2 regions of the Paenibacillus sp. 7516 genome follow, and region 1 is predicted to be linked to the other one. Evidence: riboswitches for the same ligand, from Rfam matches in the RefSeq annotation. Region 1 holds a riboswitch; the other holds the start of a gene.
What was found. Region 1 has a riboswitch for FMN ahead of CHI14_RS04025 (DMT family transporter). Riboswitches for the same ligand answer to the same signal wherever they lie in the genome.

Region 1 (14,888 bases):
TGAACTGACAACACAACACAAATATAAAAAATCCCGTAAACGTCTGTTCTATACATCAACAGCAATAGCTGCTTCACTAGCTTTTACGGTTGGCATGGCGTCTTTGTCTCCCGCATTTGCAGACGCTGTGAAATCCATTCCGATCATTGGATCTGTCTTTGAGTTAATAGGGGAGGATGGAGTGAAGAGAGGAAGCAAGCTAGGATTATCACATAAACTTAATCAGAAGGTACGAATTGGTGATCATAACGTTACATTAACAGAGATTATATACGATGGTTCAAATATAAATCTGGGCTGGATTGCTTCAGATTATGATAGAAATATCTATGAGTTTATGAATAACATCGGTTTTACAGTGAACGGTAAGTTCATTTCAGATTACACTGCGAATGCTCCTGCACTTAAGTTGGAAAATGGCACTTATGGTGGATTGCTTCAGATTAGCCCCAAAGATAAGCTGCCAGACAAATTCACCCTGGGTATGGTGTCGCGTGATAAGAAAACGACCTACGTTGAAATCCCGGTTCAGCGTCAGGGAAGTTATCTAACGCTACCCATTAACAAATCGGGAATTTGGAACAACATTGCACTGAATTATGAAAGACTATCTCTGTATCCAACAACAACCGAGCTAACGCTTCGTCTGAAAGATAGAGTTAATGTGATTGGAATATTGAAATTTCAGGTGAGAGATGAAGATGGATTTGTTCTGAGGACTACTGGTAACCAAGTGGCGAGTGATGAAAACAGTAGTGAATACAAGTACCTTTTTGAACCCTTCTACTCTGTGCCCACCAAAGTGACAATCACGCCATATATAAGCTCAGTCTATACAACCTCAAAAACAAACTTGGAGTGGAAGGGGAGACCTATCACGGTTTCCCAAGGAGAAGTAGGGTCTATTATAGTATTGGATCAGCAATGGGAGAATGATCAACTGACTATTACATTTGACGTCGCAGGAGAACGGATTAATGAACAAGTAAGTGATATTTGGCTTTACGATCGAATAGGTAATCCATTTCCAAGAGTCAGCCCGCCGATTCGGATTGAGGGTGGTGATAAGTATGAGGTCACTTTTTCTAATGTCAACAGCACGGAGTCTATCCAGATCGCCACGCCTGTATTCAATCCAACAAAATATCTCCGGGATCTTGAAGTCACTGTTCATTTGGAAAAACCAAACTGAAGTAACATATTTATTTATATATCACTTCAAATGAATCAAACAAAGTAAAATAATGTTACACAATTACAAGTCGCTATGTTTAGCGGCTTTTTCTATCCCGTGCCCAGTTTGATGTCGAAGTGGATCTTCGAATGGTTGCCACCGGCGCAGTAGAGTAATCTAACAATAACTCACTAGTGCTCGGTTAGTATCCACTATAAGTAACGTTCTGATTTAGAGGATTAACATGTTTCAGGTCAGGCTTGCTGCACAGCGAAATCTGATAATGAGAACCCTCATTCAAGAGGGTTGGTATTTACACAGCATATTTTTGCTCTCGCTAACGATGAATCAAACTATTCCTATGTTTATGGAATACCGTAATATTTGCTCGTTCCTCTGGTGCTTAGGTGATTGGGATGGAGATGAAAGCCGACTTACAAAAGAACAACTAAACGTAATCGATAATGCCGTTAAGCTCATTGGACGAGATGTACCTTTTGACGGATGTGACATTCAAATTTAAGAATTTCACGTTTTATTACGTAATAAATATTATGTAAACTAGTTAGGTGCGAAAATGGATAACCTGAATAGGTGTGAGCGATTCGGATCTGAAAATTGAACAAACATGCATAACGCAATTTTATTGTTACCATAAAATTGAACACACAACTAACTCCGTGATCTCTTGATATTCTCAATTGGTCACGGAGTTAGTTCGTTGTTCTTTTTCTATTTCTTAGACAGGGAAAAGAGGGTTTCCATTCATTCCGATCCACAGTCCGGATGCTTCCAACTGGCCAGCCAGATGGAGCAGCCAGTCTTCACGCCCTTTGGTTGCCATAACTTGCACGCCCATCGGCAAGCCTTCAGCTGTGAGGTGCAGCGGAACACTCATCGCAGGCTGGCCTGTCAGGTTGGCGAGTTGAGTGAAGGGGGTGTAGGTAAGACTTGGTTCAAACATTTCATAGATCAATTGCTGCTGATGCATCTTGTCCAATTCGCTAATCTGCATCAGATACTGAATTTGCTCCTCATGAGGAGTTAGCTCTCCAACCTTTGGTGCAGGAAAGGCATTAACGGGTGTGATATAAAAGTCGTATCGCTCGAAGAGTGTAGACATCTGCGCGGCAGCCACGTCCCATTCGGCAAGGCTGTGAACGAATTCCGCAGCCGATACCTTTTTGCCTGCCTCAGCCAGCACCCAGGATTCAATCTCCATATCGCTCGAAGTTAAAGATCGGCCCATAGCATGCTCCATGGAGGCGATCATCGCCGCCATTTCACCGCTGTTCATCATATAATAGTTCTCCATCAACCGAACACCGTTGACCGGACTCAATTTTTCCTCCACGTGATGACCTTGTTCCTCCAGCCACCGAACCAGCTTGTACACTGCTTCCTTCGCATCCTCGCTAACAGGGGTGCCTACCGGTGAATCCGTGGTATAAGCGACCTTTAGTTTGCGCTGGTGCGGATAGTTCATATCGGCCAAGTAACTGCCCGGAAAGAGCGGGGCATGAAACGCGGCTTCAGGCTGAATGACCTGCAGGGTATCCAGTAAGGCGGCACTGTCTCGCACAGTCCGGGACAGCGCGAAGTCGATGGATGCACCTTGCCATTGACGGCCTACACCTGGTCCAACAGGAGTCCGTCCCCGAGTAGGTTTTAGTCCGAATAGTCCGCTGAAGGAGGCTGGAATCCGGATCGAACCCCCGCCATCACTGGCTCCGGCCATGGGTACGATACCCGAAGCAACAGCTGCAGCTGAACCGCCGCTTGAACCCCCTGGTGAATGATTCGTATTCCATGGATTGCGACTCGGACCATGAAGACGTGGCTCAGTAATATTTTTGAGGCCAAATTCCGGTGTGTTCGTATGTCCGATAATAACGAAGCCTGCATCCCGGAGTCTGGATACAAAGTTAGAATTACGCAAAGCTCGATGATCCTTCAGAAGGCGGGAACCGGAAGTCAGAATTTCCCCCTCCAGCGATTGCGAGATGTCTTTGAGGAGCAATGGAACGCCTGCAAAAGGCTGTTCACCAGGACGAACATACCCGGCTTCCTCGCGTGCGCGTGTTTCATATGTACGAATGACCGCATTAAGCTGCGGATTAACTTCTTCTAGGCGAGCGTAAGCCGCTTCCAGTAATTCAACGGGGGAAACTTCCCGTGAGCGAACCAGTTCAGCCAGACCTATGGCATCATAGGACGTATATGAAAATGAAGACATGACGATCGTTCCTCTCCGTAAATATGAAATAGAATAAGTACCTTTCCATATGTCATCGTACCACTGGAATTATAAAAATACAAAAGGCACTGCAGATCCCGAGGGATGTGTCAGTGCCTTTAAGATATAGATAAGATCTTCATTACTCCGTCCGAAGCTTAGGAGCTGCGTCTGCAGCTGTGATAGATCGTTCCTGCTGTTTGGATATAGCGAACAAAGCAATCCAGATGAGAATAAATCCAAGCAGCTGTTCCCATGTGATGAGCGTCCGGAATGCAATCCAGTTCACAAGCACACCCGCCATGGGGAAGCTCAGCTCAGCCAGTGTGGCCACGGAAGCTTTGGTGGACGAGAGACCTTTATAGTATAACAATAGACTCAGTAAACCTGGCAATAGCGCCTGCCCCAGAATGTTGAGCGCAACAGCTGCCTGTTCTCCTGCACCGGAAGGCAAGGTCCACGCTGCACCCTCGTTCCAGGTCATGAAGATTAGCAAGGGCAGAGCTACGACGAAGCGGAGGGAGGTGACCGTCTCATAACGGGTTTGCCCCAGCATCAGTCGGCCCATCACCGTAGAGCCGCCCCATAAGGCAGCAGCGCCAAGTGACAACAGGCTGCCCGCATGAATCCAGTTGTTCCAGTTTCCAAGCGGAAGTGTAAACCCGAACGTAAGCAGATAAGTTCCGATAAGAGCAACAACGAATAACCAGCCGAAGCGGCGCGGCAGTGTTTCCTTCAATAAGAACTTCGCTAAAACAATCGCGAAGATCGGCTGCATTTTTTGCAGCAACAAGACGGTATTCGGATCATTATGTGTCAGTGCGAGCGTGAATAAAACGGTTGCCAGTGCAGAGCCGCCCCATGAGATAAAGATAACGGCGATCCAGTGACGGGCTCGAAGCTGTTTCAGGTCGGCGCGGAATTTCCATAAGACGGGTATAGCGACTAAGCTCACGATAATATGCTCCACCAGTACAATTTGAGTAGAGGTCATGGTTTGCAGCAAAATGATGCGGAACAATGGATCTACGCCCCATAGGGCAGCACCGAGAACAACGAGCCAAAATCCGGTATTGCTTCGTTCCTTGCGATAAACCGTTGATGCATGCTGTGTCTTTTCCATATTCAGGACTCCTTCGTCAGAACACGGAATCTTCAGTTGGCAAAATCGACAAAAGCCCCCGTTTTGGCATACACCAAATAAACGGGGGCTCATCCATGAACATATCGTCAGGAAAGAAACCTTCCCATAGGCGGTATGTCATGTGTTGATCTTCTCTCATCCGGACTGTACCGTCGGCCTTGGAGTCACACCAAGTCAGTCGCTGTTGTCCTAAGAAGTCAACAGCGAGTCGCGGGCTGGTTCCGATTGGAACATCACCGCCGGTTGGGAATTGCACCCTACCCCGAAGATCCTATTCAATTTATAGGTTATCGTACAAGTTGTAACATTAATAATTTCATCTTATTCCTGTAAGCGCTAGCAGTTCAAGCATTTTTTTAGAAAATGATGTTCCAGCTTCCTTGCTGCCTGCGCAGAAGCACAATCTGACCCGAGTGGTAAGCGTCGTGAAGAACCCAGCGGGCAAGCGTTTGAGCCCAGTTTTGTTCGGAATCCAAATAGGCTTCTTCAAGTCTGGAATCCTGTAACGTAACCAGGTTATTGTGCAACTGCTCTGCCAGCTCAGTAGTTCGCTCCACAAGTTGGCTCCAGCCAGCTTGGTCCAAGGGGTCACCGGGACTGCCAAACGTAGCTTCATTCGATTCGGCAGCGGGTACAGGTGGAGCCTGACCTTGAAGACGCTTTAAGATCCGCTCGTTGTAATAGTACATATGATTGACCAGCTGCCATATGCTCAGTCCTCCTGAAGGAGGGATCCAAGCTGCTTGCTCTGCGGTCAGCCCTTCAAGCGCCTTCGACAATGGGACGATCCAGTTACATTGATCCCAGGTATCTTCTTTTTGAATAACCAACACATCTAATGCAGTTGTAACAGACGTCATTTTTAAAGTTCATTCCTCTCTAGTGGAACTCATCTCATGACTTGCGTCTTCATGCTTGTAACTAGCTAATATGGTTTGAAATGGTTACAATTAATATAACACAATTCAAAAGAATGTAACCATCTTTTTTCGATGTAGATAGTTACAGTGGCGGAGGTATAGATGGATAGGTTATGGACAGATTTTGTGAATAGTGACTATCATGATTGGCGCGGCGGGGATCGATCTGAAGACAGACTGGGAAAAGCAAGCTGGCAGCAGGATTTCTTGAATCGTTGGCAATTAGAAGCAAAAGTGCCGGCATCGACTGAAGAGGAATCCACCATGAGAAGCTTTAGGGATGAGTTACAGTCTCTGGCTATCCGTCTGTCAGCGGGAACGCCCCTAATGGAGAAGGATCAAGCATGGTTAAATGACTTTATGCGGAGTGGTGGGGTGATCAGACGACTAATCTCACAGGATCAAGGACTGGATGTTAAGCTGGTTCCCATCCATGCCCATTGGTTTCAGGTGATGGCAGAGGTTGCTGCTGACTTTGCCATGACACTGGTGGAGGGTGAAGGAAAGAGAATTCGATGCTGTGACAACCCGGACTGCCGCTGGGTCTTCTATGACGATACTCGCAGTAGGACACAGAAATATTGTGATGATAAAATGTGCGGCAATCTAATGAAGGTGAGACGTTTTCGAGCGAAACGTAAGCAGGAATCCAGCGGAGAAAAGAATGAAGTTTAACAATGGTAGAACAGTCATCACCATAGATAGGAGTTTGGTGTCCAGAATTGATAAATATTAACAATCGGTATATAATGGTTATATACTAGCGAAAATATAGTCACAAATCATATGTAAGGAAAAGCAATGCGGATCAGATCATTTTACAAACCATTACGATTGGAGAGGTGTCTCATGGGGACAGGTTATCTATTGAAAAACGGTTGTGTATTATCGATGGATGCTCGTATTGGTCAGTTTAACAGGGCAGATGTACTTATTAGCGACTCTTTGATTGCAGCCGTTCAACCGAATATCGAGGTGTCCGATGCAGATGTTGAGGTGATCGACGCATCAGACATGATCGTCATGCCTGGACTGGTGGATACACACCGGCATATGTGGGAATCTCTTGTGAAAACAGCTGGGACGAACTGGTCGCTTCCCGTGTATCTGCAAAATCTGTACTATGGTGCCATGGGAAGCAAGCTTCGACCACAGGACAGCTACATTGCCAATCTTCTTGGTTCTTTGGAAGCGCTTAACGCGGGTGTGACGACGGTACTTGATTGGAGCATGCCATATTCACCTGATCATACCGATGGACTAATTCGTGGGCTGCAGGATGCAGGGATCCGGGCTGTCTTTGCTCACGGTGTTCCAGGGGAAACCGCCTATTGGAATCGGGAAAGTACCCTTTCATACCCGGAGAATATCAGAGGGGTGAAGGAGCGTTATTTCTCCTCTAGTGACCAATTGGTCACGTATGGACTAGCTATTCGCGGCCCTGAGTTTAGCCACTGGGATACAACGGTGCAGGACATTCAGCTCGCAGAAGAACTGGACGCAATTTGTTCTATGCATGTCGGGTTTGGCAGCTGGGGATCTGCAGACCGTTCCATTAGCCGAATGTACGAGGCAGGACTGCTTACCCCGCGAATTAATGTCGTTCACGGCAATACGATGGGCATGGATGAATTCAAAATGCTGGCAGACACGGGAGCCTCTTTGTCAGTTACGCCTGAAGTAGAGATGATGATGGGACATGGCTATCCGGCTACAGGATATTTTCTGGAACATGGTGGCACGCCAACGCTTGGAGTGGATGTGGTGACTTCGACAGGTGGAGATATGTTTTCACAGATGAAATTTGCGCTGCAAGCTGAGCGCTCCAGAACGAACGAGTTATTGCTGGCGCAAGGTGAAATGCCGGGAGAGCTGAGTTTGCAAGCGAGTCAGGTACTGCGGTTTGCAACTTCGGCCGGTGCACAGGCTTTAGGGCTGGAGCGGAAAACAGGTTCAGTCACACCGGGAAAAGAAGCGGATTTGATTATGATTCGTACAACCGATCTGAATTTGTTCCCCGTTCACGATCCGATCGGTGCTGTTGTGCAATTCGCCAATCCATCCAATGTGGACACGGTCTTTGTTGCAGGAAAACTTGTGAAGCAAAATGGTAAGCTGCTGCATGTGAACCTGGACGACATTCGAAGCAAGGCGATGGAAAGTAAGGAATATTTATTAACACAGTATCCGATGTCTGATGCGGATCGGATTGTATTTTCCTAAAGGATTGGGCAGAAGTAAAGTAAAAGAGCCGTTACTTAGGCACGGCTCTTTTTTGTTGAATCCATTTCGTCGTATTTACAAAACCAATCGGTGTTAATGCAAGGGTTGTTGACAAATATAACGCTTTCCACTAAGATAGCCATATAAGTTAATAATGAATTTAATCAGGATTGTTACTGATCAGCAGGCAAGACCGATTGATGATGCAAACATGCAGAATTGTTCTTCATGTATGCATAATTAATGGTCTTTTTTTGTTGTCAAATTTTGTTAACGTTTCATGTTAAAAGGAGATTCCTATGAAGATCACACGAATTATTAACAATAATGTCGTCTGTGCAGTGAATGAAAGACGCCAGGAGATGATGCTTTTAGGCAGTGGCATTGGTTTTCAGAAGAAAAAGGGAGACGATGTGGACACAGTCAAGATTGAAAAAGAATTTTTTCTGAAATCCAAAAATGTATCAGGCAAACTATATGCCCTGCTGGCACAAATCCCGATGGAATATATTCGTGTGTCCGACAGTATTATTCAATACGCCAAGCAGTCCTTAGACAAGGAGCTCAATGAAAATATATATCTGACGTTAACGGATCATATTAATTTTGCTGTGGCACGTTATAATCAGGGAATGAATTTTAATAATGCATTGTTGTCCGAAATTAAAGCGTTTTATTCCAATGAATTTCGTGTAGCCATGAAAGCTCGGGATATGATTAATGAGGAATTCAATATCTCGTTGCCCGAAGATGAGGCTGGATTCATTGCGCTTCATATTGTTAATGCTGAACTGGGTTCTGAAATGGAAGAAACCATGAAGATTACGCAGTTTATTCATAAAGTCTTAAACATTATTCGATATCAGTTTAATGTTCATTTTAATGAAAGCTCGCTCCATTATTCCAGACTTGTCACTCATTTGAAGTTTTTCGCCTATCGCTTGTTTAATAATACCGTTGTCAAAAGTGGCGATAGTGATTTTCTCCATATTATTAAAGAAAAATACGTGCAAGAATATCAATGCAGTCTCCGTATTGCACAGCTGATTCGAGTTGACTACGGAAAAGAACTGACGGAAGATGAATTGGTATATTTAACGGTTCATATCAAAAGGGTCATCGATGAAGAGAAGGATTGAATCACGGGCCCCAAATAATGATTATACTAGGATTGTTACTGGTGAGGCAGGCAAGACCTAGAGTTCCATCGTGTATAGAGCTTATCTATATTCGATAGAATTCTAGGTCTTTTTTTATACCAAAAATAGTTTAAGGGGGAGCAGTACATGAAACATGAAAGCACAGCCGCCGAGATTTTAAAGCTGGTTGGCGGAGAAAAAAATGTAGACAGTGTAACGCACTGTGCTACTAGGCTGCGATTTAATCTGAAGGACGAGAAGGTCGCGGATAATGAAGCATTGAAAAATGTACAAGGTGTTGTAGGTGTTGCCAGCAGCGGTGGGCAGTATCAGGTGATTATCGGTAACGAGGTAAACAATGTGTATAAAGCGTTGACCCAGCTGGGGAACTTCGCAAGCAAAAATGATGCTCCATCTGTGAAAAAAGGGAAACTGACTACGCTTCTGGACACCATCTCCGGGATCTTTACGCCCATCCTGCCAGCCATGATTGGTTGCGCTATGATCAAAGCCGTTCTTCTTATCTTAAAAACGTTTGATCTCGTTGATCTGGATGGACAGTTTAATACCATCATGACCTTTATCGGTGATGCAGCTTATTACTTCTTGCCGATGCTGCTTGCCTGGAGTGCGGCAGTTAAGCTTAAGGCTAACGTAGGATTTGCGTTAACGATCGCAGGTGTGCTGCTGCATCCCACCTTTGCAGCGTTGATGACTGCAGGTGAGCCAATCTCGTTCTTGGGGTTGCCGGTCACTTCTGCGACGTACACTTCGTCGGTCATACCCATTATTCTAGCGGTTTGGATTTTGTCCTATGTCGAACGTTTTGCCGAAAAGTATTCTCCTTCGGTCATTAAATCCATTCTTAAACCATTGATCGTGATTCTGGTTATGGCGCCACTAACGCTGATCGTGCTCGGTCCGATCGGTGCAATCGCGGGTAACTATCTTGCGTCAGCTGTTTCATTTGTCAATACACATGCAGGATGGTTAGTTTCTGGTATTATCGGCGGAGCCTTCCCTTTCCTGATTATGACAGGTATGCATTATAGCTTGGGACCTGTGGTGCTCACTGCGTATGCACAGACTAAGACGGATAGTATCGTTGGCCCAGGTATGCTTGTACACAATATTTCTCAGGGTGCAGCTGCCCTTGCAGTCGCTTTGAGAACGAAAAATAAAGCGTTTAAACAGGTAGCATATTCTACCAGCATAACTTCATTACTCGGAATTACCGAGCCCGCCTTGTTTGGTGTAAATTTACGCTTGAAAAAGCCATTGATCGCTGTAATCGTTGGTGGCGCTGTAGCCGGTATATATGTTGGATTGTTCGGTGTAGCTCGATCGGCTCTCGGAATTGCAGGTATAGCTACGCTGCCGGCATTTATCACGGATCATCCATGGAACCTGGTTCATGCGGCCATTGGTTGTGTGATTGCATTTGTAGTTACATTCTTAATGACTCTTATCTTGGGATTTGAAGATGTACCTGAGGATGGAAAGACTCAAGATACACAAGAAAAATCTCCTACAACTAATCGTGTGACTATTGCAGACGTTTCGGAACGTGTTCTTAATGCACCATTAACAGGGAAAGTTTTAGAGTTATCAACGATAAAAGATGAAGCATTTGCATCGGGGGCGATGGGGAAAGGTGTTGCCATTGAGCCTACGGTTGGAAAACTTGTGGCACCTGCCGATGGCGTCGTATCAGCAGTGTTTCCTACTTCCCATGCAATCGGTATTAGTACTAATAATGGTGCTGAACTTCTGATTCATATTGGTATGAATACCGTGAAGCTGAAAGGGGAGCATTTCAAGGTTCATGTCCAAGAAGGTGATGAAGTAAAAACTGGAGATTTACTCATTGAATTTGATACAAATGCGATTGCATCTAAAGGATACGATCTGACTACACCGATTATTGTTACGAATTCAGATGATTTTGTAGATGTGATCAGCACAGATAAAACATCAATTACGATTGGTGAGAAACTCATCAAGATTATTTAAGGAGGAATTGTTTTCATGAACAATAAAAATGGTTTCCCGGACTCATTTATGTGGGGCGGTGCAACAGCGGCAAATCAATATGAAGGCGCTTGGAATCTTGATGGTAAAAAGGCGAGTACCGCCGATATGATGACGGGCGGAACCCATACGGTTCCCCGTCGCATTACCATAACTACTGAAGAGGGAGTTCATTATCCTTCTCATGAAGCGGTAGATTTTTACCATCATTACAAGGAAGATATTCGTATGTTCGCAGAGATGGGGTTCCGCTGCTATAGAATGTCCATTGCATGGTCCAGAATCTTCCCTAACGGAGACGATGCGACCCCAAATGAAGCAGGTCTCCAATTTTACGACAATGTGTTTAATGAACTGAAAAAGTATAACATTGAACCGATCGTTACGATTTCCCATTATGAAGCACCGTTTGCCTTAACCGAGAAATTTAATGCGTGGGCTTCCAGGGAAATGATCGATTGTTACGTGAAGTATTGCGACGCAATCTTTAATCGTTACCAAGATGTAGTGAAGTATTGGATCACATTTAACGAGATCAATAGTCTGATTGTTCCGGCAGGTGCCTACTTGGCAGGAGGACTTCTGGTTGATAAAAAAGGCGGCGTATTTAACAATACAGCAGTGGACAGCACGCAGTTAAGATTTCAAGCGCTGCACCATCAATTCGTGGCAAGTGCCAAAGCTGTCAAGCTTGCACATGAAATCAATCCAGACTTCAAACTTGGCTGCATGATCAATTACAGTCATGGTTACGGAAGTACATGTAAACCTGAGGATATGTTACAAGCGCTAAGAATGGATCAAATCAACAATATGATGAGCAGTGATGTACAAGTTAGAGGGGAATACCCTGACTTTGCGAAGCGATATTTTGAAGAGAAAAATATTCACATACAAATGGCTGAAGACGATGAAGAAGTTCTTAAACAAGGCTGTGTAGATTTCTACAGCTTTAGCTACTACAAATCTCACGTGGTGGGTACCCGACCAGAGGGTGATGAGACTCAAGGTAACGTCTTCGGTGGATACAAAAATCCATATCTGAAAGCCACAGACTGGGGTTGGCAGATCGATCCGGTTGGACTCCGGTACGTGCTGAACCATGTATATGATCGGTATCGCATCCCGATGATGGTTGTGGAGAATGGGCTGGGTGCGGTTGATGTCGTTGAAGAGGATGGCACCATTAACGATACGTACCGAATTGAGTTTTTGCGGGCTCACATTGAACAAATGAGAGAGGCTGTTCGTGACGGCGTTAACCTGATCGGTTACACAGCCTGGGGCTGCATCGATATAGTTAGTGCTTCCACGGGTGAAATGGCCAAGCGCTACGGATTGATTTACGTGGACAAGGATAATGAGGGGAAGGGTACGTTGAAGAGAAGCAAGAAGAACAGCTTTTACTGGTATAAAAAAGTGATTGAAACCAATGGACAGGATTTGAGCTGGGAGTAAAGATCGTATAAATCTTTGGTCAAAATCATTTGTCGTGAGACACCTGTATGATACAAGAATATATTGCATTGAAAGGAGCCGCTAAATGTAGCGGCTTTTTTCTGTATCTAAACAATAGGAAGTCAACTATCGACGAGAGTAGGGGTGAAGAGTAGCCCTCAGATGAATTATGGCGCGAAGTGACAGCAGAAAAAGACGAAAAAGCCCTTTATTTATGAAAATGCTTATAACAACCAGTTAAAGTGGATTATGCCTTTGTAAAAGCACTCAAAAAACTGCGCATAATATAAATTATACGCAGTTTTGATTTAGATCGATTTTTATTTTGCGACCTATCCATCAGTTCATGATATTATTCGCCTCAAAAGCACAAAATAGTGCAGTAATCAAAAATAAATTTAGCATAGCAACGCGACAACGTGTAGAATACGATAGATTTTTGTAGGTGATCGGTAATATAGAACAAACGACTTTTTATAGAACAGATCGAGATGAAGCAGCTAGGAAGGTATACTTCAATCTACGTTTGTCATGAGAGGAACATGTCTATGTCAGAGAATCAGAAACGATCTTCGCTGCTTCGGAAAAAGCCCATTGCCTTCGGAGAAGAAAATAGTGCATTAAAAAGGGCGCTAGGTCCTTTGGACTTAACAACGCTTGGAGTAGGAGCAATTATCGGTACAGGGATTTTTGTATTAACAGGAGTCGCAGCGGCAAATTATGCAGGTCCTGGATTAGTGCTCTCTTTTTTGCTTGCAGGCATCATCTGTGCATTCGCTGCCCTATGCTATTCCGAATTCGCATCCAGCGTACCTGCTTCAGGGAGTGCATACACGTATAGTTACACTGCCTTTGGTGAAGTCATTGCCTGGATTCTAGGATGGGATCTGATTCTGGAGTATGGATTTGCCAGCGCGGCAGTAGCCAGCGGTTGGTCCGGTTATTTTCAGTCGCTGCTGTCAGGCTTCGGATTGCAACTGCCGCATGCACTCAGCAGTGCATACAATCCTGAAAAGGGGACCTATTTCGATGTTACTGCAGCTGCCATCACGTTACTGATCACCTTCCTGCTCACCCGTGGCGTCAAGGAGGCAGCCCGTGCTAATGGCATAATGGTCGCGATCAAAATTATAGTCGTGCTGATTTTTATCGGAGTGGGTGTGTTTTATGTACAGCCTTCCAATTGGCAGCCGTTTTTGCCGTTTGGCATCTCAGGAGTAACCGCTGGTGCGGCGACAGTCTTTTTTGCCTATATTGGATTTGATGCAGTTTCCACGGCAGCGGAGGAAGTGAAACGACCTCAGCGCGACTTGCCGATAGGCATTATTGCTTCCTTGGCGATCTGCACTGTGCTGTATATCGTTGTATCCTTGATTTTGACAGGCATCGTACCTTTCCACATGCTGAATGTTAGCGATCCGGTTGCTTTTGCGTTTGAATTCGTGAATCTGCATGGTCTGTCCTGGATTGTGGCTCTTGGTGCAATCACCGGGATAACAACCGTTCTGCTCGTTATGATGTATGGGCAGACCCGTCTATTGTATTCCATGTCACGGGATGGATTACTATCCCCGGTATTCTCCAAAATCAGTGGTAAAAGTCAAACGCCGGCGACAGGTACATGGGTGGCAGGTATCATCATTGCGCTATTCTCAGGGTTCATCTCACTCGGTCATCTGGCTGAGCTTACCAACATCGGTACATTGTTTGCATTCGCAGTCGTAAGTCTGGGCATTATCGTTCTGCGAAAAAACAACCCTGATCTCAAACGCGGCTTCAAGGTGCCTCTTGTTCCATGGATTCCTATACTGAGTGCGATTGGTTGTGTATATCTAATGACACGTCTAGCTGCTCTGACATGGATCACATTTTTCGCTTGGTTGGTTATCGGTTTGATTATTTATTTCATGTATGGCCGTCACTACAGTCACCTGAATCCACTGCGGCGAGGATCGATAGCCGTAGATCAACAGCCGGTGGAGTCAGAGGGAAATAAATAATAAAATATAATGGCTGTGTATCACTAGATATTCCTCTGCATTCACTACCCCATACTGCCTAGCTTACACTAGAGCAATATGGGGTTTTCTGTTATGCAGCAAAGAGAGAAGTAAGAAAAAGAAAGTTGGCTTTAGACCTATATTCGGGTATCTATTAAAGTACATGTCCATACACGAACATATCCAGCTCGGGGTTGCGGCCAGTTCAAATATGACATATATTGAGGAATGTGACATGTCATCAGACATAGGAGAGGGGATGCATCATGAACACACCAATACATAGGAATCAGCTTCACCTGAATCCGAATTTCGGGTTTGCACTTGCAGACTCTGTCGTACTCGCAGAGGCAAAAGTGAATATCTCACATCCTGAGGGGAAGAATGCCTCGCAGCTGGAAATTGACCCGGATCGCAAGTTAAAAGATGGACGCAAAGTATCCGTTATTGCACAGCAGCTTGATGCACCCATTCACCGGGATGACGCTGCGATCATATATGGTCAGGAACTGGGTTCGGTTCAATATCCTGTTTCTTTGAAACCTGAAAGCACGATTTCCTTA
Region 2 (14,888 bases), on a different contig from region 1:
TTCTTCCAGATTCTCAGAATCTTCAAACAAGCCCGGTTCCGGAAGGTCTTTAAGTGAAGCAAGTCCAAAATAGTCGAGAAACGATTTGGTTGTTCCGTACAATATAGGTCGTCCAATCGCCTCTGCTCGTCCTACTTCTTGGATCAAATCCTTATTGACCAGTGTATGGATGGCCCGTTCGGATTTCACACCGCGAATCTCTTCGATCTCGACCCGTGTAATGGGCTGACGATAAGCCACAATGGCGAGTGTTTCAAGTGCAGCCTGAGATAACGAGGTCCGTGCAGGAGAATAAGCTAGCTTTTCAAAATACGCAGCATGCTCCGGCAGCGTTCCCAACTGGACCACTCCCGCAATTTTGAGAATTTGAACGCCTCGTCCCTGGTTCATGAAGTCAGCGATCATCTCCTCTACGGCATCTGATACCAGTTCTACCCGCTGATCCACGATCTCGGCAATTTGTTTGATGCTTAGACCTTCCTCTCCGGACAAAAAGAGCAGCCCCTCAATAATCGACTTCAATTTCGGAAAATCCATGATTCCTAGCTTCCCCTCTCCACTCCATAACGATATCCTCAAACATCCGCTCCTGATAACAGACAATTTGTTTCATCTTCATCAGTTCCAGTACGGCCAAAAAAGTGACTACAATTTCATGCCGGTAAATCTGATCATCCAGCAGTTTGGAAAATAACAGCCTTCCTCCCGGTCCCATACTCTCCAGAGCTCCAACGACATCACGTATACGATCCTTCACCGAGATCTCATCGCGCTGAATTCGTGTAACCGTTGTACGCTTCTCTGCCTTACGCAGTGCCTTCTGAAAAGCAGCAATCAGATCCGAAGTATGCAAACCCTCTACCGGATTTGATTGGGTCTCCACAGGCATATAAGGCCTCAGGTCCTCTGGCTCTTTGGAGAATATAAGGCTCCGTTCCCATTCCCGCTCATGCAGATGACGGGCTATTCCTTTGTATTTGCGATATTCTATCAGACGTGCAATCAGCTCCGCACGTGGATCATAATCTTCTTCTTCCATATAATCATAATCCTCAAAGTCTTCAATCACCGGTGGTTTGGGCAGTAAAAGTTTGCTCTTGATGGACAGAAGCGTTGCTGCCATTACCAAAAACTCGCTCGTAATATCCAGCTCCAATTCCTGCATCGAATGCAGATACGCCATGTATTGATCGGTAATATCGCTGATGGGAATATCCTGGATATGAATTTCTGCCTTATCGATCAGATGAAGCAGCAGATCCAAAGGCCCTTCAAAAGTTTCCAGTTTATATGTAACTACCGTCACTAGACGAATCCTCCCGCCAGAAAAATACAAAACCCCGCTAAGCCGCCGAATCCGATTTCCCGAATTCGTCTGCGCAGAGCAGGGCACTACATTAAATAAGCACTATTTTAGCTGTTTCGTCAAGTTCGCCATTTCAATTGCAGCCGTGGCAGCATCCCAACCTTTGTTACCAGCCTTCGTACCAGCGCGTTCAATCGCCTGTTCAATATTCTCTGTTGTAACCAGACCAAAGATCGTTGGCACGCCGGTTTTGAGGTTAATAGCCGCCACTCCTTTTGCCATTTCGTTGCACACATAATCATAATGTGTCGTTGAGCCACGAATAACGGTTCCCAGTGTAATGACAGCGTCATATTTGCCGCTCTCCGCCATTTTCTGTGCAATCAGCGGGATTTCGAATGCTCCTGGAACCCAGGCTACGTCAACTTCACTGTCCTGCACCCCATGACGTTTGAACGCATCGAGTGCTCCGCTGAGCAATTTGCTTGTGATAAATTCGTTAAAACGTCCGACAACCACTCCATATTTTAAACCTTCCGATACCAAATGTCCTTCAAAAAAGTTTGGCATTTAAGTCATCTCCTCTAATGTATAATGTAATGTAATTAACCGATTTACGAGCATTCATATTTCCATAAATTACATGAACAGAAAAATTAGTTTTTCTCTTCGTTCTGTTCGATATCATCGAACTTCAACATATGCCCAAGCTTCGCCTGCTTGGTATGCAGGTAAAGCGTATTATCCTCGTTCTCTTCCATCTGGATGGGAACACGCTCCACCACTTCAAGACCATAACCTTCAAGGCCTTTGATTTTGCGGGGATTATTGGTTAACAGACGAATTTGGCGAACGCCGAGATCTTTCAGAATCTGTGCGCCAATACCGTAATCACGCAGATCAGCAGCAAACCCCAGTTTCAGGTTGGCATCTACGGTGTCCAGACCTTCCTCCTGCAGCTTATAGGCTTTGAGTTTGTTAATCAGTCCAATGCCCCGGCCTTCCTGCCTCATATAGAGCAGAACGCCATTGCCTTCATCATTAATCTGTTTGAGGGCTGCATCGAATTGCGGTCCACAGTCACAGCGATGGGAGTGGAATACGTCGCCTGTAAGACATTCGGAGTGAACACGAACCAATATGGGCTTGGAAGAGTCGATTTCACCTTTGACCAATGCGACATGCTCTTTGTTGTCCACTGCATTCGTATAGGCCACTGCTTGAAACTCCCCAAAATCCGTAGGCATGCGGACAGCCACTTCACGTTGAACCAGCTGTTCCTTCTCATTACGGTAACGAATCATGTCCTGAATACTAATCAGTTTCAGGTCATGCTTGCGGGCAATCTCCTGCAGATCAGGCAGTCTCGCCATCGTGCCATCTTCCTTGATGACCTCACAGATCACACCAGCCGGATAGGAACCGCACATGATCGCCAGATCAACAGCAGCTTCCGTGTGACCGGCACGGCGGAGCACTCCTCCGTCTTTGGCAATGAGCGGGAACATATGCCCCGGCTTGCGGAAATCACTGCTTTTGGCTTCCGGATCAATTAGACCCTTCACCGTAATGGATCGTTCATGTGCAGATATGCCTGTTGTTGTATCCTTGTGATCCACGGACACCGTAAATGCCGTTCCATGGAAGTCCGTATTTTGCTGAACCATCGGTTTCAGATTGAGCTCATCCGCACGCTGCTGTGTAATGGGAACACAGACCAGGCCTCTGCCCTCGGTAATCATGAAGTTGATCACTTCAGGTGTAGCCTTCTCTGCCAGCGCGATAAAGTCCCCTTCATTCTCCCGATCCTCATCATCCACAACAATGACGGGTTTGCCGCGCATCAAATCGTATATCGCTTCCTCGATGGGATCTAGTATGGATTGATCTGACATAAGTTCCCCTCCAGTCTCTCTTTGTAATGGTTATGTTCCTTATGCAAAGCCATGGTTGGCCAAAAACTCTTCACTGATGCTTTTCGGTTTGCCAGCACCCGTTTCGGGATGCCCTTTGCCGTAATGGAGCAGATGGTCCACATATTTCCCCAAAATGTCACATTCAATGTTGATGGTATCCCCCGGCTTTTTCACCTGAAGCACCGTTTCTCCAATGGTATGGGGAATAATCGATACGGTAAACGAGGCTTCTGTTGTCTTCACCACGGTGAGACTAATGCCATCGAGGGTTACCGAGCCTTTTGGAATCAAATATTTGAACAGTTCGTGGTCGTCCGGTTTGATCTCAAAAACAACCGCATTCTGATCACGCGTGATCCCGCCAATGACTCCCGTACCATCCACGTGTCCTTGTACGATGTGTCCACCAAAACGCCCACCCGACTGCATCGCCCGTTCCAGGTTTACTTTACTACCTGATTGCAGCTGACTCAGATTGGTATGACGGTAGGTTTCAGGCATGACATCTGCGGTAAATCCTCCGCTTTCCAGGGTCGTTGCTGTAAGACATACTCCGTTTACAGATACACTGTCACCAATCTTCAGATCGTCCATGATGGCGGAAGCTCCGATATTCAGGACCAATGCTTCGCCTTTTCGACCGATACGCCGAATCTGACCGACCTCTTCCACCAAACCGGTAAACATGCTGCCGCCTCCTTATGCTTATATCTTGCCTTGCTCATTCGCTCCGTTATTCAGGCCAAACAGGAATTCCGCCAATACTGATATTATCTCCAACTTGCTCAATTTCCAGCTGATTCAATTGAATGGCCTGACTCATGCGCTCCACCCCTTCAAATCGGAAGCTTCCCGGTGTATCGTATCCGCCCACAATCTTTGGAGCGATAAACATCAACAGCCGATCGACCAATTTGGCTTCCAGCATGGCACCATTCAACGTGCCTCCGCCTTCAAGCAGGATGGAGCCGATTTCCCGTTCTCCCAGCTTGCTAAGCGCACTCAGCAGATCCACACGTGGTCCAGGACCACAGCGGATAATTTCTACACCGTAGGCTTCCAGACGTTCGGCCGCCTCAGGGCTCGCCTCATCGGTTGTAAGTACCCATGTCGGTGCCAGTCCATCCTTGACCATCTTGGCTCCAACCGGGAGACGCAGCTTCGAATCGACAACAATTCGCACAGGACTGATCCCTTCCACTTGGAGGCGGGTGGTCAGCTCCGGATTGTCTGCGATAACCGTATCCACACCAACCATGATACCCTGATGACGATGGCGGAGTGCATGTACGATTTCCCGTGCGGGTTCGTTGGAGATCCATTTGCTGTCTCCACTGCGGGTTGCAATTTTGCCATCCAGTGTGGATGCCGTTTTTAAGGTGACAAACGGCAAACCGGTGGTAATGTACTTAATGAATTTTTCATTCAGACGTCTTCCGCGGTCACGCAGAATGCCAACCTCAACCTCAATGCCTTGTTGACGCAGCATGCTGATTCCTCTGCCGGATACCTGCGGATTTGGATCCTCACAACACACCACGACACGCTTCACTTTCTCGTGAATCAAACTTTCGCTGCAAGGCGGCGTCTTGCCATAGTGGCTGCAAGGCTCCAGCGTAACATAGACTGTACTGCCCTCAGCATCGCTGCCTGCCATATTCAATGCGTGTACCTCCGCATGGCCCGTACCCCGCTTGAGATGACTTCCCAGACCTACGACCCGGCCTTCTTTTACAACAACACATCCGACGACAGGGTTAATCCCCGTTTGCCCCTGTGCACGTTCTGCCATATCCAACGCAAGCCCCATATAAAATTCATCATTGATCATTTCCAAGTCCGGTCACCCCACGGTTAGAATCTTAAATTATAGGCCTCCCATCGAGCAGAGAGGCGGTTATACCATATCAAATAAAAAATCCCCACTCGAACAATCGTTCGGGTAGGGATGATGAGAGACATGTGTCACCAGCAGGATGTCGTTAATACGATTGCCAACAGCACTCCGCTATAATTCCATTTCAGGCAAGTGAAAGCAAACACATACCTAAAGAACACAATTACAGGTAAAGAGCTTCAATGATGTGGCATAAGTATGGAAACAGCCGGATAACCGACATTCCCTGCACAGAAAATAAAACCTCTTCTGTACAGCAACGCATCTGCGGAATGCAGTCCAATTAGGGCTGCACCCTCTCCTTCTCCCATCCAGACTATACTGTCGGTTCTGGAATTGCACCAGATCAGCCATCTGCCACAGGCAGACAGGTCACGGACTTTGCAACAGTGCTGGATAGATATCCTCACACAGGTGCATCACCGCCGGTAGGGAATTGCACCCTGCCCTGAAGGATCGCTTTCGTTATTAATTGGATGTTAGCACTTTAACGCCGAAAAATCAATTGTTTTTTGTTCCTTTTTGTCACATACTAACTTTTAATAAGCAAAAGGACATAAAAAAGACCGCTTCGTCTTATCAACGAAACGGCCATTTTTATCGATTAGGATATCGATTAAACTTCTACGACTTCAACAGTTTCCATTTTGTCGCGACCTTCGAAAGCATCTACGAACTCCATACCTTTGGTTACTTTACCAAATACGGTATGCTGTCCATCCAAATGCGGCTGTGGCTGGTAGCAGATGTAGAACTGGCTTCCACCTGTGTTACGGCCTGCGTGTGCCATTGCAAGTGTTCCGCGCTCATGTTTGTTCGGGTTGATCTCACAGTTGATTGTGTATCCTGGGCCACCTGCACCCGTTCCGTTAGGGCATCCGCCTTGTGCGACGAAGCCTGGAATTACGCGGTGGAATACAAGACCGTTGTAGAAGCCGGAGTTAGCCAGTTTCTCAAAGTTTGCCACTGTGTTTGGAGCTTCTTGATCGAACAGGTCGATTAGAACTTCTCCGCCGTTTGCCATTTTGATTTTCGCTTGTTTCGCCATATGTAAATGACTCCTTTCGTATTGACCATCGTTAATGTGCCATCATGTCATGACCCTGGGCCAAGCTCTATAGCACTTTTCTTAGTGTACACCGAAATGAGTCCAACCGCAAAATAAACCGCAATTTTTTTCGAAAATGTTGGGCCAAAAGGCAAAAAAAAGACAAAAAGGAATGTTCCTTTTTGTCTTTTTACTATTTAGTAATTCTTAACATTAACGGGTTACAGGCTGTTTAGTAATACGCTCAGGCACGAGGTCATTCTGAATGATGTCCTGGTACGTTTCACGACGTACAACCACATCACCTTGGCCGTCTTTGACAAACACGACTGCCGGACGGCGAATCCGGTTATAGTTGCTTGCCATGGAGTAGTTATATGCACCTGTGCAGGCAACTGCAAGCAGATCACCGCTCTGAACTTTAGGCAGGTCCAGATCCCAGATCAACATGTCGCCGCTCTCGCAGCATTTGCCGGCAATCGATACGGTCTCCTGAGCAGACTCATTTGCACGGTTGGCAAGTACAGCTTCATATTTGGATTCATACAGTGCCGGACGCGGGTTGTCCGTCATGCCGCCATCCACTGCGACATATTTGCGCACACCAGGGATGTCTTTGCTCGTACCAACGGTATACAGCGTTGTACCTGCTTCACCAACGATACTGCGGCCTGGTTCAACCCAGATTTCCGGAACGTCATATCCAATTTGGGCAAAGTGATTTTTGACAGCATCCGTGATGGCTTTTACGTATTGTGCGACTTCAAGCGGAGTATCCCCTTCTGTATAGCGGATACCGAATCCACCGCCCAGGTTAACCACTTTGAATGCTACGTTAATACGCTCATATACGCTTGCAGCGAATTCAGCTACACGCTGTATCGCCATTTGGAAGCCTTCCACCTCAAAGATTTGAGAACCGATGTGGGAGTGAACACCCAGCAAGACGAGGTTGGACTGCTTGGAAGCCAGCTCAATCGCTTCAAATGCTGTTCCGTTACCGATATCGAATCCAAATTTCGAATCTGTTTGACCTGTGGAGATATATTCATGCGTATGCGCTTCAACACCAGGCGTCACACGAAGCAGGATGTTTACTTGACGATTCTTCTCTGCGGCTACAGCCTGCAGCAAGTGCAATTCATTGAAGTTATCCACAACGAAGCAGCCGATCTCGGCATCAAGTGCCATTTCGATCTCTTCCAATGTTTTGTTATTGCCGTGGAAATGAATGCGTTCAGCAGGGAATCCTGCTTGCAGTGCTGTAAACAGTTCACCGTCCGAAACCACATCCAGTGAGAGCCCTTCTTCCGCAGCGAGAGCACACATGGCCATAACGCAAAATGCTTTGCTTGCATAAGCAACCTGGAATCCCAGTCCAGAAGCACGGAATGCATCCATGTATTCTCTGCAGCGATCGCGAACCAATTGCTCGTCCACAACATAAAGTGGTGTTCCAAATTGTTCTTTCAAGTCCGTTGTATCTACTCCGCCAATTTCCAGATGGCCTTGAGCATTTATTTTACTTGTACCATGTAAATACATAATCAGCATTCCTCACTTTTTTATATACTGGAACAGCTTCTTCTATTCCAATGATTTTACACCAGTATATCAAATTCGTCAGCGAGAAGAATGGATTTTTAGGCAGATCATTTGTGTTTTTTACTTTTTCGCTTTTCACCGTCCGGATCGTCGGACATTTTTGTGTTATCTCTTGTTTTGTTGAATGATGGACGTTTCTTACTTTCAAGCAGAGGCATACGGAACAGGAAGTTCCCCAGGGCCTTTGCATTAAACGGTATAAACGGCCATAAGTAAGAGGAATTATAGGACCGATGTATGGTCAGCGCTATAATTAGTAATGTTGTACCGACCACAAACCCCGGCACTTTGAAAATGGCAACAGCGATCAGCAGGAACAGCCTCACCAGCCGATTCGCAAGCCCAAGCTCATAGCTTGGTGTGGCAAACATACCAATGGCGGCAATGGCCATGTACAGAACGACTTCATTGACAAAATATCCTGTTTTTACAGCGATATCCCCGACCAATATTGCTGCAATCAAGCCCATTGCCGATGCAAGAGGTGTAGGGGTATGGACTGCCGCCATACGTAACAAATCGACCCCAAGTTCAATCAGAAGGAACTGCAAAATAATGGGGAGCTTCACATTCTCTTGGGGACCTATAAACTCGAGCCCCATCGGTTTGAGCGCAGGATCAATGACCATCAGCATCCATAGCGGCAGCAAAAACAACGAGATTAAAATGCCGGCAAAGCGGACCCAACGCAAATAAGTCCCCATAAACGCAGTCTGTCTGTTCTCTTCTGCATGCTCACACAGATCGAAGAAGGTTGTAGGCAAAATCATTACACTTGGCGAGGTATCAACAAATATGACGACTCTGCCTTCAAGCAGGTGAGATGCTGTAACATCGGGCCTTTCCGAGTAGCGAACCAAAGGGAATGGGTTCCATCCCTTATTGATAATCGCTTCCTCCAGCTGTTTATCTGCTGCCGGAATTCCGTCGATATCTACCCGTTTAATTTTTTCGCGGACCGAATCCACCTGAACTTTATCGACGATATCATCGATGTACACGACACAAACATCGGTTTGTGTTCTACGGCCCACCTGCATGATCTCGAACTTCAATCCAGGGTCGCGAATCCTCCGTCTCACCAATGTCACGTTGGTCAGAAGTGTTTCGGTAAAGCCATCCCTTGACCCCCGGACAACGCGTTCGAGAGAAGGTTCTTCGGGTGATCGTACCGGATAACTCCGTGTATCCATTACTAATACAGAGCGATCTCCTTCAACAAACAAAGCACTCATGCCCGTGAGAACCTTGTTGATGACAGCACTCATTTTATCGACTTTCTCTACCTGGATATGTGGAATGTAGCAATCGAAATACGACTTAAGCGCATGGCCTGATATTTGATCAGGGGTAAGATAGGTCAGTCTTTTCAACACTTCCAGCAAAATTTGGTCTTTTGCAAATCCCGTCAGCATCAATAATCCAACATTTTTGCCTCCCAGGACCATCTCTCTCATATTGACATCAAAGGACTCCCCGAGACCCAAAACCTGCTTCAATGTATACTTGTTCTCACTCATGCGAGCGGAGATATCATCCCTGTCCTGCCAGTACTGTACCGATTCTTCAACACTATCGGACATCTCATCCTGCTTCTTTTTTTCGTACGCCCTGCGCTCCTCTTCCTTTTGAATTTCATAAGGCGTCTTGTGCATCAGCTCTTCGGGTACTCCCTCACCTGTACCCTGTCCAGTATTGTCAGATCTCACATCCATTTTCTTTCCTCCTTCGATTCCTTGACCTAACGCTGATATACAAAAAAGTCAAATAAGGAACCTGTCATTTTGCCCAAAATCATGGCCAGCAGCAGTCCAAACAAATACGATTTCATGCCCAGACGTTTAGCAAGTACTGGCAGCACATTCAATACCTCGGTCAGTGCCGCGGCAAGCAGGCCGATAAACACACCGCAAAAGCACCCAATAATCGGACTCAGGATCAGTACTCCATGTACCTTCCAATGCCAGAAATCAGCGATGGTTCCGACGAGCGACCCTCCGATCAATGCTCCTTCATACCAATGCGTTTTGTCATAAGAACGGGTCAGCTGTGCCAATCTGGGAATCATATCAAGCACGAGAATGAGGGCGATCACGCCACTTCCTACGGCAACTCCTCCCGCAATCCCAAGTACGATACTGATCGCTCCATTAAGAACGCTCATCGGCATTCATCTCCCCGCGTTCCTGCTCATGCATTCGTTCGGTTTCTTCAATGACGACAAACTTGTCTACATTTTGCTGATATAAAAACATTTCCACTTCAAGCGGAGTAGGTTCTTCATTCCACTTTTTCTTGAATAAATGATTAAAGAAAACAGCCATACCAAACCCGATTCCGATGGAGTATGCCACCTGAAACAGATAAGGATGCTCGTCCCGGCGACCCGTTATCATTTCCACGATTCGAATCTGAACTTCCTGCATGTTCACATCTGCATGGAAATTCATGATGGTCAGTGCCGATCCAAAGAACAACAGCAGCCAGACCAGGATGAAGAGGGATTTGGAAGGTTTGCCCGTTCCAGCAACGACCTCGACCAGCGTATGCCCCGAACCAATGAGTTCGACGGTAACTTCCGGTAGCATGCGCCGTATCTGAGGAATGATCTGCAAAATGTCAATCAGGATCAGATTGCCGTCCTCCGGTCCCGGGCGCAGCAGTTCAAGCTCAAGCAGCCTTCGTTCCCCATCCTCCGGAGAGGTTAACACATGAGCGATATCACCAAGCTTGACGCTTCTTCCCCTCTGGATGCGGATACGGCTGCGCAGACGAATGTAGACCGTTGGAGTGGGTGTCAGAGACATCCGAAACACTCCTTTACTGCGTAATTTAGGTTAGTATTTGAAGAATGTGCAAATTTATTACATTCCGGTTGGAAAAAGGTTCGGTAACCTACAGACGCTCCGAGATGGATCGGTCACTGGCCGCTGTTATCCCCGGATTTCTTGATCACTCCTTTTCAAGGAGGAAATCCGGTGCTAAAGGCGAGCGCTTCGCTCCCTTGACCGATTCCATCCCTCCGCTGCACGTATCCCCGCTTTCCAAAAGACTGAAAAAATAAGCTGCAGGGTAGGTAGTCGAGAGGAAAACCGTTTTAAAGCTATCCTATTCCACAACAAAAAAAGCCGCCATGTGGCGACTAGACTGGATAACCTGGCAGAAAAAAGGTTAATCGTTTCGTTCCTCTCGTTTCTTCTCGGTGAGCTCTCTTCTGAATCGTAAAGGCGTCTTTTTCATGCTTTTCCGAAACTGGTTAATGTAGTAGCTCGTGCTGTTAAAGCCGACCTCATACGCGATTTCGGTGATGCTGCGGTCGGAGAGCCGCAGAAGTTCAATGCTTTTCTGGATCCGGTAATCCAAAACATACTGCATGGGTGTAGTTCGCAGGATTTGCTTAAAATAGCGACATGTCTCCGCTCGGCTTAACTGTCCCATCCTTGCAATATCCTCCAACCTGACCGGATCGGCATAGTTCAGATGAATCCACTGCAGCATATCCTTCATTCTTCTGCTCCTGGTCATTTCGGATGCATCATGCTCCAACGCATATCCGTTCTTAATGAGAAGAGTCCATATATCCAGCAGCGTTGAAGCAACTTTCAATTCGTAATAGGGCGCTTGACTCACAAGCTCCGTTCTAATTAGCCTGATGCCATCCAAAATCTGTGCTCCCCAGGCAATGCCCCCATTGATATAGAGAAAAGGCAAATTGGTAGCCGTTATATAAGGGTGCACATATTTTACGTACAGATCTGAAGGTGCAGCAAGTTGGGGCGTCACATTCAGACATAGATAGATGCAGTTATGGTTCCCTCCATGATCTTCGGCCATATGCATGGCCCCACTGTTTATAAAAATGCCATCACCTGTGGGTACACTAATTCTCTGGTCATTGATATGGAACAACGCTGTACCCTGGAGTACCGCAACAAATTGCAATTCATCATGCCAGTGCAGGGGGATGTGTCCATGTACATTATGCACAATGGTTGTTTCATAACAGGCAACGGATAAAGTATCGGTCCGATGCTTCGTCATTTCCTTCAAATTTTGATCAATACTAAATTCAGTCTTTTGCATAAGCCTCATCTCAATATATTTATATTTTTACGTGCAATTTTGATATTAATATATCGTATTTATCCTTAATATAGCACTATTCTTATATTTAAGGTGAGGCGATCAAGAATGACAACATCTGCAAGTACCAAGCTATCGGGTATCCTGCTCGTTCTAACAGGAGCCCTATGCTGGGGGATCGGAGGAACCGTATCTCAAAAACTATTTCAACTGGATGGTATTGAAGTCAATTGGTATGTAACCGTTCGATTGCTGAGCGCGGGTATTCTGCTTCTGGTTATTCAATCTTTTACACACGGTAGATCTCAGATTATTGATGTATGGAGACATAAGAAGACAGCTATACAACTGATCCTATTTGGATTAGCAGGTATGCTAGCCGTACAGTATACGTATATGGCTTCCATTAAACACGGTAACTCCGCGGTTGCCACTCTCCTTCAGTATCTTTCCCCCATCATGATCATGATTTACATCGCACTACGGAAGCAGTCTGCACTCACGCGCAAGGACCTTGCATGCGGCATCCTCGCACTTTTGGGCTGTTTTCTACTGCTGACGAATGGCTCGGTTACACAGTTATCTGTCTCCTGGCTTGCGGTGATCTGGGGGTTATTGTCCGGGGTAGCTGCTGCATTCTATACACTTTATGCTGTACAGCTGATTAAGAAATTCGACTCACTTGTTATCGTTGGCTGGACCATGATTATTGGTGGTCTGAGCCTTAGTTTGATTCATCCGCCATGGAAAGCCGACTTTGCCAGCATCTCGACTGAAATCTACGGGTATTTGATATTTACGATTATCTTTGGAACGATGCTTGCTTTTTGGTTCTACATTGCGAGTTTAAAAAGCCTTACACCCAAGGAGACCAGCCTGCTTGGAAGTGCTGAACCTCTGGCTGCTGTTGGTACAACCGTCGTATGGCTCCATGAACCCTTTGGTTTCTATCAATGGATGGGTACTGCCTGTATTATCGGGTTGATTCTGGTCATGCAATCCAATCGCTCAGGATCATCTAAACGGTTGAACGACAAACAACCTCACTCGCATTAGGCGCGCGATGAAAGGTTGTTAGTTGTCGTATATTGGCGATTCGGCACCCGTGCTTGGAGTCCGTACTCCACCATCTACTGCGCGATCTGATCGCGAATCGATTGAAGTATCTTTTTCTCCAGCCGGGAAACCTGAACCTGGGAAATCCCCAGCCTAGTCGCGACCTCCGACTGCGTCTGATCCCTGTAATACCGTAGATAAACGATCAGTCGTTCCCGCTCACTAAGGCCGCCGATCGCTTCATTGAGCGCCAGCTTATCAAACCAGCGTTCCTGAGATTCGTCGGCAATCTGGTCCATCAATGTAATCGGATCCCCGTCGTTCTCAAACACGGTCTCATGAATCGACGTCGGCGGTTTGTTCGCTTCCTGGGCGAAGACAACCTCCTCCGGAGTCACTCCCAACTGTTCAGCCACTTCCTTGATCGTTGGCAGACGGTCAAGGTGTTTGGACAGCTCGTCCCTTTTTTTGCGGACTTTATTCGCCATTTCCTTCAGGGAACGACTCACCTTGAGGGTTCCGTCATCCCGCAGGAAACGTTGAATCTCTCCGATGATCATCGGTACCGCATAGGTTGAGAATTTCACATCATAACTAAGGTCGAATTTGTCCACCGACTTGAGCAGGCCAATACAACCAATCTGGAACAGATCCTCCGGTTCATATCCCCTGTTCATAAAGCGCTGGACGACCGACCAGACAAGTCTGATGTTGCAGTTCACCAGCGTATCCCGCGCGACATGGTCACCCGACTGACTGAGCGCAATCAGCCGTTTGACCTCGGCATCGTCCAAATAGGTCTGTGAAGACTGTTTCACTTCAGCATCCATTAGACCAACCCCTAATTATACATTGCTTTCTTGGATTCAATCCTCTTCTTCATCTTGATGGAGGTGCCTCTGCCGGGCTCGCTGCTGACTTCGAATTCATCCATGAAGTTTTCCATAATGGTGAAGCCCATGCCCGACCGCTCAAGTTCGGGTTTGGACGTATATAGCGGCTGTTTGGCCAGTTCCAGGTCTTCGATTCCTTCTCCGCGATCTTCCACAATAATTGTAATCATGTCTTCGCGAATTTGCGCCTGAATGGACACGACACCCTCGGGATTGTTGTTATACCCGTGGATGATACTGTTCGTCACCGCTTCCGAGACAACCGTCTTCAGATCGCTGAGCTCGTCCATTGTGGGATCAAGCTGAGAGATGAACGCAGCGACAGTCACCCTTGCGAACGATTCGTTCTCCGACTTGGCCGCAAATTGCAGATTCATGAAATTTGTTCCCGTACCTTCACTCATGAGACGACCTCCAGACCCGAGAGAGCTGTTCCCTCATTTTCGTAAATCGGCATGATCTTGAACAAACCCGACATTTCCAGCAAACGATAGACCGGCGGATTAACATCACATACAACCATCTTGCCGCCTTTATTTTTAATGAGTTTGTATCTGCCCAAAATGACACCCAGACCCGAACTGTCCATGAATTGAAGATCTTTCAGGCTAAGCACCAGATGTTCACACTGTCTGCGCTGGATGGCCTCATCCATTTGCATTCGAACCATATCGGCTGTATGGTGATCCAGCTCCCCGGATAATCGCACAATCAGAATCCCGCGGTGATGTTCCATTTCCACATGCAAGTTCACGTTTGCTCACTCTCCTCCCAGTCTTGAACAAGGATTTCTACGTTTCCGAAGGCTTTTCCTGCCCCCCGACAAAACTAGAAGAAAACCCCTATTTAACTACAAAATACGTTCAAGGAATGTATGCAGAACGCGCAAATCGGCGTTTAATCAAACAGGTTCGATGTTGTTCGTTTAAACAGCTTCCACCAGCCAGCCTTATTCACATCCTGAGGAGCCTGGATATCGAACTCCTTGATGACCTCGTTTCCTTGGTATACGACAAGCTTACCTACGCTTTGACCAGCCTTGACGGGTGCTTTCACTTCTTTTGCCATTAACAGCTCATGGCGG

Region 2: another riboswitch for FMN. It lies ahead of ribD (bifunctional diaminohydroxyphosphoribosylaminopyrimidine deaminase/5-amino-6-(5-phosphoribosylamino)uracil reductase RibD); the one in region 1 lies ahead of CHI14_RS04025 (DMT family transporter).

Annotation. Positions count from the first base shown of each region.
Region 1 covers NZ_NPBI01000006.1:116,438-131,325, reverse strand. Annotated here, with positions in the region: gene CHI14_RS04040 (DUF4179 domain-containing protein) at 1-1,192, shown strand, start outside; gene CHI14_RS04030 (amidase) at 1,914-3,410, opposite strand; gene CHI14_RS04025 (DMT family transporter) at 3,553-4,533, opposite strand; FMN riboswitch at 4,678-4,828, opposite strand; gene CHI14_RS04020 (DinB family protein) at 4,911-5,414, opposite strand; gene CHI14_RS04015 (CGNR zinc finger domain-containing protein) at 5,577-6,149, shown strand; gene CHI14_RS04010 (amidohydrolase family protein) at 6,324-7,697, shown strand; gene licT (BglG family transcription antiterminator LicT) at 7,997-8,836, shown strand; gene CHI14_RS04000 (beta-glucoside-specific PTS transporter subunit IIABC) at 8,984-10,849, shown strand; gene CHI14_RS03995 (glycoside hydrolase family 1 protein) at 10,865-12,325, shown strand; gene bcaP (branched-chain amino acid transporter BcaP) at 12,874-14,325, shown strand; gene CHI14_RS03985 (hypothetical protein) at 14,592-14,888, shown strand, end outside.
Region 2 covers NZ_NPBI01000021.1:210,823-225,710, reverse strand. Annotated here, with positions in the region: gene scpB (SMC-Scp complex subunit ScpB) at 1-537, opposite strand, end outside; gene CHI14_RS19560 (segregation and condensation protein A) at 506-1,306, opposite strand; gene ribH (6,7-dimethyl-8-ribityllumazine synthase) at 1,409-1,876, opposite strand; gene CHI14_RS19550 (bifunctional 3,4-dihydroxy-2-butanone-4-phosphate synthase/GTP cyclohydrolase II) at 1,963-3,201, opposite strand; gene ribE (riboflavin synthase) at 3,241-3,909, opposite strand; gene ribD (bifunctional diaminohydroxyphosphoribosylaminopyrimidine deaminase/5-amino-6-(5-phosphoribosylamino)uracil reductase RibD) at 3,956-5,059, opposite strand; FMN riboswitch at 5,415-5,579, opposite strand; gene CHI14_RS19535 (peptidylprolyl isomerase) at 5,736-6,167, opposite strand; gene lysA (diaminopimelate decarboxylase) at 6,381-7,712, opposite strand; gene CHI14_RS19525 (spore germination protein) at 7,820-9,427, opposite strand; gene CHI14_RS19520 (stage V sporulation protein AB) at 9,514-9,942, opposite strand; gene CHI14_RS19515 (stage V sporulation protein AA) at 9,923-10,579, opposite strand; gene CHI14_RS30120 (hypothetical protein) at 10,648-10,836, shown strand; gene CHI14_RS19510 (helix-turn-helix transcriptional regulator) at 10,944-11,855, opposite strand; gene CHI14_RS19505 (DMT family transporter) at 11,964-12,911, shown strand; gene sigF (RNA polymerase sporulation sigma factor SigF) at 12,986-13,741, opposite strand; gene spoIIAB (anti-sigma F factor) at 13,753-14,208, opposite strand; gene spoIIAA (anti-sigma F factor antagonist) at 14,205-14,558, opposite strand; gene CHI14_RS19485 (D-alanyl-D-alanine carboxypeptidase family protein) at 14,702-14,888, opposite strand, start outside.